DNA from 2 places in the Ruminococcus gauvreauii genome. Region 2 is predicted to be linked to the other one. Evidence: riboswitches for the same ligand, from Rfam matches in the RefSeq annotation. Region 2 holds a riboswitch; the other holds the start of a gene.

Region 1 (4,439 bases), 420 kb from region 2:
TCTTTTTCCGAGGCATGATCAAATTTCGTGCCCCTGATCAGACCATCCTGCAGTCCGCCGAAGGTGACCAGCGGGGAAGAGTCCGGGGCGCCGTCTGCGCAGTGCAGATAGTGCAGGATCACCAGCTGATGCCTGTCTTCCGGTTTGGGGGTACATTCATATTCTCCTTGTCAAGCTAAGCGTTTGAAGCGGGTCAAGCCTGCAGTTCACGAATCAATTCCTTGATCTGTGATATGATTTTTCTGCGGTATATGCCCAGATAACCGGATCTGTCAGCGATTCTGTACAGATGCTCCCGGCAGATCAGTACGATATCCGGCTGTGAGATTTCAAAGACGGTAAAGTAAGAGGTCATGCGGAGCAGCAGTGCCTGCTGTCCCTCTTTTACCATAAGTCCACCCTCTTTATCGGACAGTCCCCGCTGAGGAACGAAATGGTAATTATCGCAGCTTTCCAGTATACGCAGGATATTTTTCAGATGCAGCACATAAGTCTCCGGTGTATAACGAAGAGGTTTTTCATTCATGCCGCAGGAGAGTATAATAGGAACCACACCGGCACGAACTTCCTCCGCGGTAGCCAGATTTACGATGTCAATTAGCTCATACTTATTCCGCTCTCTTTCGATCATTGCCATCTCATCAATGTACAGTCTGCCAAATCTCTTCAAATCTTCATTTTTTGTTTTCTCGATACAGTAAGCCATCAGTTCGGGAGGAGCAGTCTCCGCGGACAAAGCAGGCAGTTTCTGAATACGCGTTCCGGTAGAAGTGAGGAATTTTGTAAAACATTTTTTCAGCTTCTCGGGCAGTGTATAGATTTCCATCATCGGACGGCAGAGGGAAAGGTAATCCTGAAATTCTGTTTCATACGTTTGAAGCAGCCGCAGGTCGGTGGTCAGCATCGTTGCATATCCGGATTGCCTGCCTGCTATGGAGTTTGAAGTCATGGCAATCTTGCCTGGCACCAGTACCAGTGTACGCCTGTGAACCTGATCACGGATCCGGGGATAATAATATGCGTTTGCATTCTCTGTAAGATAGACAGGTATCCAGCGAAGAAGAGAATCAAAGGCGTGATCAGCGGAACTTACAGGAGGTGTAATATGGCAAAATTGAAAACCTTTCTGTATAAGTTTTAACCCCCAGTTCTGCAGATTGCAAAGAAACTCTGGATCTTCTGAGATCCATTCATCCGACTGATCTGCGTATAATAAAATGGTACTGGGCTCATCCAGTGAGAGCAGATGCCTGATAAGTGTTCGCGCTGCCACACGTTTTCCTTCACTGTTGAAGTAAAGTGTGTTGCTGGTATTGACGCTGCAGGATTCAGGAAGAGAATCAGTATTTCCATTCTCGAATGTAAGATTTTCAAAAGTGCGCATAAAACGCCCCACACCGTCGGAATCGCCCAGGAGCCAGTAATAGAGGATTTCGGAGAGCTGGTCATTTTTCGCTGTACTGGACAGGTTGATGCCCAATATTTCAGAGAGCGCCTGTCGCTGGTATTTTGTCGTACATCGTTTTGTAAAGAAATGCGCCATAATTTTCAGATATTCCCGGTTGCGCGGAACCCCTCGTGATCCCGTGCGGAGACGGCTGATCAGGGAGGGATCAACCTGAAGTTCCCGTGCCAGCATGCGGTTTGTAGTTTGTGTCAGATCCATCATAAATGTCAGTTTTTCGTATAGCTGCATGTAATCACCACCTTTTTTGTCCAATATACATCAAAAGTTTTAAAACACAATCAAATGTCATCACTAATGACACGAAAGTGTCAATGCCAAATCGCTCATGTGCATTGATATTAAACAGGAGATGAAGTATCCTGAAATAAGAGATATTATATCACAAAAGAGATAATTCATGTCCTGAAAAACATGAAAAATATTGCATATGCAATAAAAAATCTTCTAAGAAAGTCTGTCCTCAAAAAAATAAGTGTTAGAAAGATAGAAACTGTCACTGTCATTGCCAAAATATGACAGGTGGATTTCATAACAATCAGATAAGGAGCACAGCTGTTGAGAGGCAGTGTCGCAAAGCTACAGGGGTTTCCCCTCCCGAGAATGTCCGGAGGAAAGCCAGCCAGTTGCGTTTGTAAAACCGGCTTTGCATGGAAAGGCCGGTTTTAACATTCATGAAAGGCGAATCAGGCAAGGAGTGCAGAAAAAAGACAGGAGCGAGTCCAATGGAGAAGAAAAAGAAAAGAGTTACACCGGCAGCGGTGGCAGGCATTGTCCTGTGCGTGATATTCATTCCGATTATCATCATTAATCTCGTGCTGATCATCAGCAGTTACATAAATCAAGAAGAGCTTCCCGGAGTGTTCGGGATCAAGCCCGCGGTGGTACTTTCCGGTTCCATGGAGCCGGCCATAAAGCCTGGTGATCTGATATTTATTCATGATATCCGCGCAGATGAGCTGAAAAAGGATGATGTTATCTGTTATCTGCTGTCGGGCAAGGCGGTCACGCACCGCATAGTGGAGATCACCGCCGGTGAGGACGGGAAACGTCAATATATCACACAGGGAGATGCAAATAATGCAGAAGACCAGGCGGCGGTCACCGAACAGCAGATTCAGGGAATCTGGAAAGGCGGGCGGGTCGGGGGACTGGGTGATGTTATCTTATTTATGCAGTCAACCATCGGCATGATTCTCTTTATCATCTGTCCGCTGCTGCTCTTTTTTCTCTGGGATATCTGGCGCAGGCGCCGGATGGATAAGGCGGAGATCGCCCGGACCGCCGAGCTGGAGGCAGAACTTGCTGCCCTGAAATCTCGCAGAGAAGAAAATGATCACAGGGCGGATACGAAAGAACCATAAAACATTCTTAAGTATGCATTGGTCCAGGCTCCCGGGGCACAGCCGGGGGACAGCGGACCATACAGAACTGGGTACGAAAGTGTGCCTGGGATATCAAGTGCCGCAGGCACACGGGAACCCTATGCGGGCTCAGCTACTTCAGCCGGAGGGTTCTTATCAAGCACAGAAAGAGAGGAATAAGTTATGAAAAAAAGATCTTATGCAGCGCGTTTCGGCGCCATGGCACTGACGCTGACGTTGGTGACCGCATGTCTGTTGGGCGGAACGATGGCACGTTACGTCACGGAGGTAAGCGGCAGCGCGACGGCTGCTGTTGCTGCCTGGAGTTTTAAGGCGAACGAGAAAGATGGAACACAAAACTTTACATTGGATTTAGGGGATTCCCGAACAGCATACAAAACAGAGGACATTAAAGATAAGGTGATTGCTCCGGGAACCACTGGACAATTTGATATTGTAATTGACGGAACCGGAAGTGAGGTGGGGATTGATTACAGTGTAGCGATTGCAGCTGCTGACAAAACAGCACTTCCTGATGACATGGTATTTTCTACCGGTAAAATTACAGCTGATAATGCAGGAAAAAAATTATCAGAATTTAAGATCGATGATGCTACTATCCCATACAGTGCTGCTGCTGACGCTATGAAAGAGACCATTACCGTTTACTGGTCATGGGCGTTTGATGCGGATGATGCAACTGCTGTCAATGACAATACGTATGCTGATAAAGACTGGACATTAGATATCACCGTAACCGGAAAACAGGCAACGCCGGAAACACCGACAGCCTAAAACCAATCACCGATTCCGCCCCCTGTGCCGGGGCGGAATCTTTGAGGGCTTTCAGCCCTCGGCAAAGGGGAGCGGGATACCGCGCCTTTTGCCATAGGCTGAAATACCAGTTTCCCGAAAAGGAGGAACATGCCATGGAACGACCAGGCAGTGAATATAGAAAGAACGATGAAAGACAGGACAGGCGGCGTTTTCTGCCGCTGATTCTTTTGCTGCTCGTTTTGACGTTTATGACGTCCAGTATTGTAGGATTTATTCTGGGGCGAAACACGGCCGAGGCTCCTCTTGGGCAGGTCCTGGATACTGTATTGTTGTCTCCTGAGGAGGAGCTTTCGCAGACTGTTCTCCACCTGTCCGGCAGGGTTATGTATTCCGATGGCTCGCCGGCAGCAGGGCATACACTGGAACTTCACAGTGATCCTGTCAGAACGGTTTCCGCTGTTAATGGAGGATTTCTTTTTCCGAACGTGACCGCAGGTGATCATACGATCTCCGTATTGAACAAAGACGGTACGGTGGCGGCACAGCGCGGCATCAGGATTGTCGGTGACAGTGCCGGTGAGGGTGCATCCATTGAACGACTGGAGAACGGCGAATACCTGATTGCGGTTAACGCTGAACTGCGCGTTCTTGAGATTGACATCAACCTGGACGGCGGGGAATTGTACATAGATACCGAGCGGTTTTCCTATGCCACAAGAGACGGGATTGTTACGACACCGGGAGGCTCTGCCTCAATCAGGGATGGGGTTGTTGTGACTCCGGGCGGCAATTTATATCTGCCTGACGGAACCATTGTATTTCCGGGAGGTTCT
Region 2 (4,439 bases):
CCGGATAAGGTGTATCAGGCGATGATGGAGTGGAAAGTTGAGATTACTGATTGATGATGGGCATATCGGATAGAGATATCTGGTTTGCCCTTGTTACGGCTGGAAAAAGGTACATATGTCAATTTTGAGAATATAATTTTTGCAAAATAAAGTAAATCTAAAAAAATAATATATTGATATATAATTATATTATAATGTGTTATTATGTATTTACAAAGTATTTTATTATGGACAAAGTGGAAAATAATTAAAACCGTATTGGGGAATATGAGAGGAGGAGATTCCATTGGTAAGTGAATTTGGCCATAAAACTATTCAATAATAAATAAGGAGGAATTTGAATATGTTCAGATGGAATTTCAAAAGAAAAACTTGGTGTTTATTATTATTAATATGTATGGTAACACAAATGATGTGCATTCCTGTGTTTGCGCAGGATACATCTTCAAAGATTACTACAACTGTAAAAATCACAGATTTAGCTACTGGAGAAGTAAAACAATATGAAATTGATGATGCAAGATCAATAGCAGAGGTTGATGGAGAAGGCAGACCAGTTACAACTACTATTATTGAGGTCGGTGGCAGCCAAAGTGATATGGCTCGTGCAGGGCAATCTAATTATGATGATTTTTCTGGCTGGCGTGGTACAGTAACAATTTCATATACAGATAATGGAACCTATGCGAATCTTACAAAAGCTACTGGAAATTGGACGAGAAGAAGTGGTTCGACTTCTATTTCCGGAATGTCAATGACTTACGGTCAGGCTTTAGGAACAAATAGAAGAAATAGCTCTATTGGGTTATCTTCAAATTCGACCACAACGGTTACACCCTCATGGCCTGCGGGAAAATATGGATATGGTATTGGGCACTACTTAGGTGCCACTATTCACGCAACAATAGGTGGTAAATATGTTTATATCAGCTGTAATGTTAATTATTAAATAATAATGCTTTACATATTAACTTAATTTGTATTTAAAAAGTAGGCATATTGGATGAGGCATCTGATATGCTTACTTTGATACAGCCATATTAAATACTTTTGGAAGGTGAATTTTAGACGTCAGTAAATGCAAGAGTCGCTTAGTCAGAGGCGTTAATTATTTTGTCCGAATTTTGAGTAATGAAAGGCAAAGCTGCAATTTATATTTAAAGCGATCAGCAATTTTATATTAAAATGATTATGGAGCAATTTAAGGAGAGTGGCTATGAAGTCAGAGAATAAAATAAAACAGAATAAAAATAAGACCGCATTACTGGTTATGTCTGCAATTTTGTCCGTAGCATATCTGGTATTAGATCTGCTGCTATATCCATACTTAGCGCGGCTGCAAAGCATACGGTATACACCATATGTCCTCTACTATTGCAATACCATAAGAGTTGTGGGAATATTTGTTGTGATGTTGTTTTTGTTGCTGTTTTTAAATAAAAAAAATGTTGTAACACTGGGGCACAAAAATAGAGTGATGTTGTATGCCGGTATAGGAATATATGTCATTTATTATTTGCTGTTTTTTCTGAATTTTGGGATTGGAGTAGGATTTATAGGTGGTGAAATTATTATACAAATATCAGTGATTCACTCCTGGATTTTATGCATCCCCGCAATATTTCTGGCATTGGGACTTGTGAAGGAATAATTGTAATATCACGCCTCAACAGTATGAGTGAAAATATCATAGTCACTTGATAGAAGTCATGACAAATTTGCCAAAAGATGATATAATTAAATCATTAATATTAACACGTATCAGAAATTGTGGTGTTACGTGGAAGTCATGGCAAACAGGCGGAAGCCTGTGACGCAAAACTACAGGGTCTAAGCGATTAAGTACGACAGCCAGTTGCAGCACTAGGTGAGCATTCTCTGATGGGGGTGCTTTTTTGTTTGGATGAAATGAGGGAGGAAAAGTATAATGAAGGGAATGAGAAGTCTTACGGTATTATTGTCGGCGGTAATGCTGGTTACTGCTTTGCCACTGGATGTATCAGGAGCCAGTGAGGATGTTGTGTCGGGTGGAGAAATGATTCTGGAACAGGAGGAAGATGAGGAGATTATAGAAACTCCTGAGTCAGAAGATGAGGTTGATACTGTGCTTCCGAAGGCTGAGTTAGAAGTGGAGGAAGTTCCGGAAACTTCATCAGTTCCAGTTTTGGATAGTCGTTCCGGAAGTGTTTTGAAGATTGGAGTTGGTGAAACAAAGAGACTGGAAATTGATGGTTATAACGCAGATGAGTGTCAATGGGAATGTAAAGAGGATGGGGTACCAGAAGGATGGACTTATATTAGTGGAGAAGTACACTGGTCAAATAAGGAAGTAACAGGAAATGTATATGTTGCATCAGACGCCCAACTGTATGTTGATTCATCCTCTACAATAAATGGAAATATATATGTTTATGGCCAATTATATGCGAATTCCAGGTTAACAGTAACCGACAGCATCAACGCATACCAGTATGGGAGCATGATGTCGTCAGGTGTTTTTGATGGTGAACATGGCTATGTTGTTGGTAGCATTAAAGCAAACCGTATGAATATAACTGCGAGCGCCTTGGATCCGACTTTCAGTGTAATATCTGAAGATAATATTAACAGTAATAAGGTGGCAGTTGTTGACGCAGGAGGTGTTGTTACTGGAATAAAAGAGGGCAGTGCAACAGTGGTTATGACTTGTAATGGCGAGAGTCAAAAAATTTTTATAGAGGTACATACTTATGATAAATGGGCAGCAGATAAAGACCCGACCTGCACAGAAACCGGAATTCAAAGCATTCATTGCAGCGTATGTGATGCAATAAAAGAAGACAGCGAAACAGAAATTGCTCTTATTGCCCACACGGAAGTAAAAGATGAAGCGGTATCACCAACCTGCACACAGCCGGGGAAGACCGAAGGAAGCCATTGTTCCGTATGTAACACTGTGATAAAAGAGCAGGAAGAAATCCCTGTCATCAGCCACACCTACCAATTCGACAGTCTCACGAAAGCGACACTTAGTGCAGACGGCAAGATCATAAGAAAATGTACAGGCTGTGGCAAGACGGCGACACAAATCCTTTCTTATCCGAAGACTATTACGCTTTCCAATACAAAATATACCTACAATGGAAAGGTGATGAAGCCGACTGTCACCGTAAAAGGTGCAGATGGAAAAGAGATTCATCCTGCAAACTATACTGTTTCGTACTCTCCGGGATGCAAAAACGCGGGGACCTACAATGTAGTCATTACTTTCAAAGCGAATTACAGCGGAAAAGTCACGAAAAGCTTTATGATCAATAAAGCTTCACAGACATTGAGCGCAGCCAATCATACGAAAGTTTACGGAAACGCAGCATTTTTTACAGGAGCCAGACAGACAAAAGGCAACGGGAAATTAAGTTTTACATCCAGTAATCCGAAGGTTGCAACAGTTTCAAGTACAGGAAAGATCACGATTACGGGTATTGGAAGGACAACGATCACGATCACCGCGGCGGCGACAACGAATTATAACAAAGCGACAAAAGCGATCACCGTGACGGTCAATCCGAAGGCAACGTTCATCTCAGGTATAAAAAACAGTGATTCCCGCAAGATGAGTATCAGTTGGAATAAAAATGGTACGGTTACCGGATATCAGGTTCAGTATGCCACGAATGATTCATTTTCCGGAGCAAAGACATTGACAATATCAAAGAACAGCACATTGAGCACATCAGTCTCAAATCTGCCAAAGGGAAATACGTATTATGTCCGGGTGCGCACCTATAAAAAAGTTTACAGCACGACGTATTATTCTTCATGGAGCGCTGCAAAAAGTGTAAAGATCACAATGGGAAATCCTTACCTGTCAAAGACATCCATTTCACTTAACGCAGGTGTAAAATACGGATTGAAACTGTGTGATACGACACAGAAGGCGGTCTGGTCCTCAAGTAATTCAGCGGTGGCTGCTGTTTCGTCGAGTGGTGTGGTGACCGGAAAGAAGGCGGGGACGGCAACGGTAACTGCGAAAATCGGTGGTAAAAGCTATTCCTGTAAAGTGACCGTAAAGGGCAGCATCAACGTGACGGTTTACTGGACGCCAGGTGGGTCAGTATACCATTCTACCCGGGATTGCCCGTCACTTGCCAGATCTAAAACCATTAAGAGCGGGTCCGTATCACAGAGCGGAAAGAGCAGAAAATGCAAGGTTTGCTATTAGAAGATACCTTACGAAACTGTAAGTTTAAAAAGGAGAATGTAAGCCAAAACTAAGGCGAGGCATTCTCCTTTTTGCTATACTTCAAACATGAAAGGGACACAGAGTTCTATGAGATAAAAACTGGAGGTAACAGATATGGCATTATTAGAAGTGCAGAATTTAAAAAAAGTATATACGACACGTTTCGGGGGGAATCCCGTGCAGGCGCTTTCAAATGTATCTTTTTCAGTGGAGAAAG

The links. A riboswitch is a leader RNA that binds a small molecule or an ion and turns the genes downstream of it on or off. The one in region 2 is predicted to bind cyclic di-GMP.
Region 1: another riboswitch for cyclic di-GMP. It lies ahead of NQ502_RS11365 (signal peptidase I); the one in region 2 lies ahead of NQ502_RS13245 (Ig-like domain-containing protein).

Annotation. Positions count from the first base shown of each region.
Region 1 covers NZ_CP102290.1:2,335,618-2,340,056, forward strand. Annotated here, with positions in the region: partial or broken gene NQ502_RS11355 (DUF3786 domain-containing protein) at 1-128, opposite strand, end outside; gene NQ502_RS11360 (hypothetical protein) at 194-1,696, opposite strand; cyclic di-GMP riboswitch class I at 2,004-2,099, shown strand; gene NQ502_RS11365 (signal peptidase I) at 2,191-2,829, shown strand; gene NQ502_RS11370 (hypothetical protein) at 3,013-3,624, shown strand; gene NQ502_RS11375 (hypothetical protein) at 3,759-4,439, shown strand, end outside.
Region 2 covers NZ_CP102290.1:2,756,480-2,760,918, forward strand. Annotated here, with positions in the region: gene NQ502_RS13230 (AP2 domain-containing protein) at 1-54, shown strand, start outside; gene NQ502_RS13235 (hypothetical protein) at 344-949, shown strand; gene NQ502_RS13240 (hypothetical protein) at 1,217-1,651, shown strand; cyclic di-GMP riboswitch class I at 1,782-1,863, shown strand; gene NQ502_RS13245 (Ig-like domain-containing protein) at 1,928-4,201, shown strand; gene NQ502_RS13250 (ABC transporter ATP-binding protein) at 4,337-4,439, shown strand, end outside.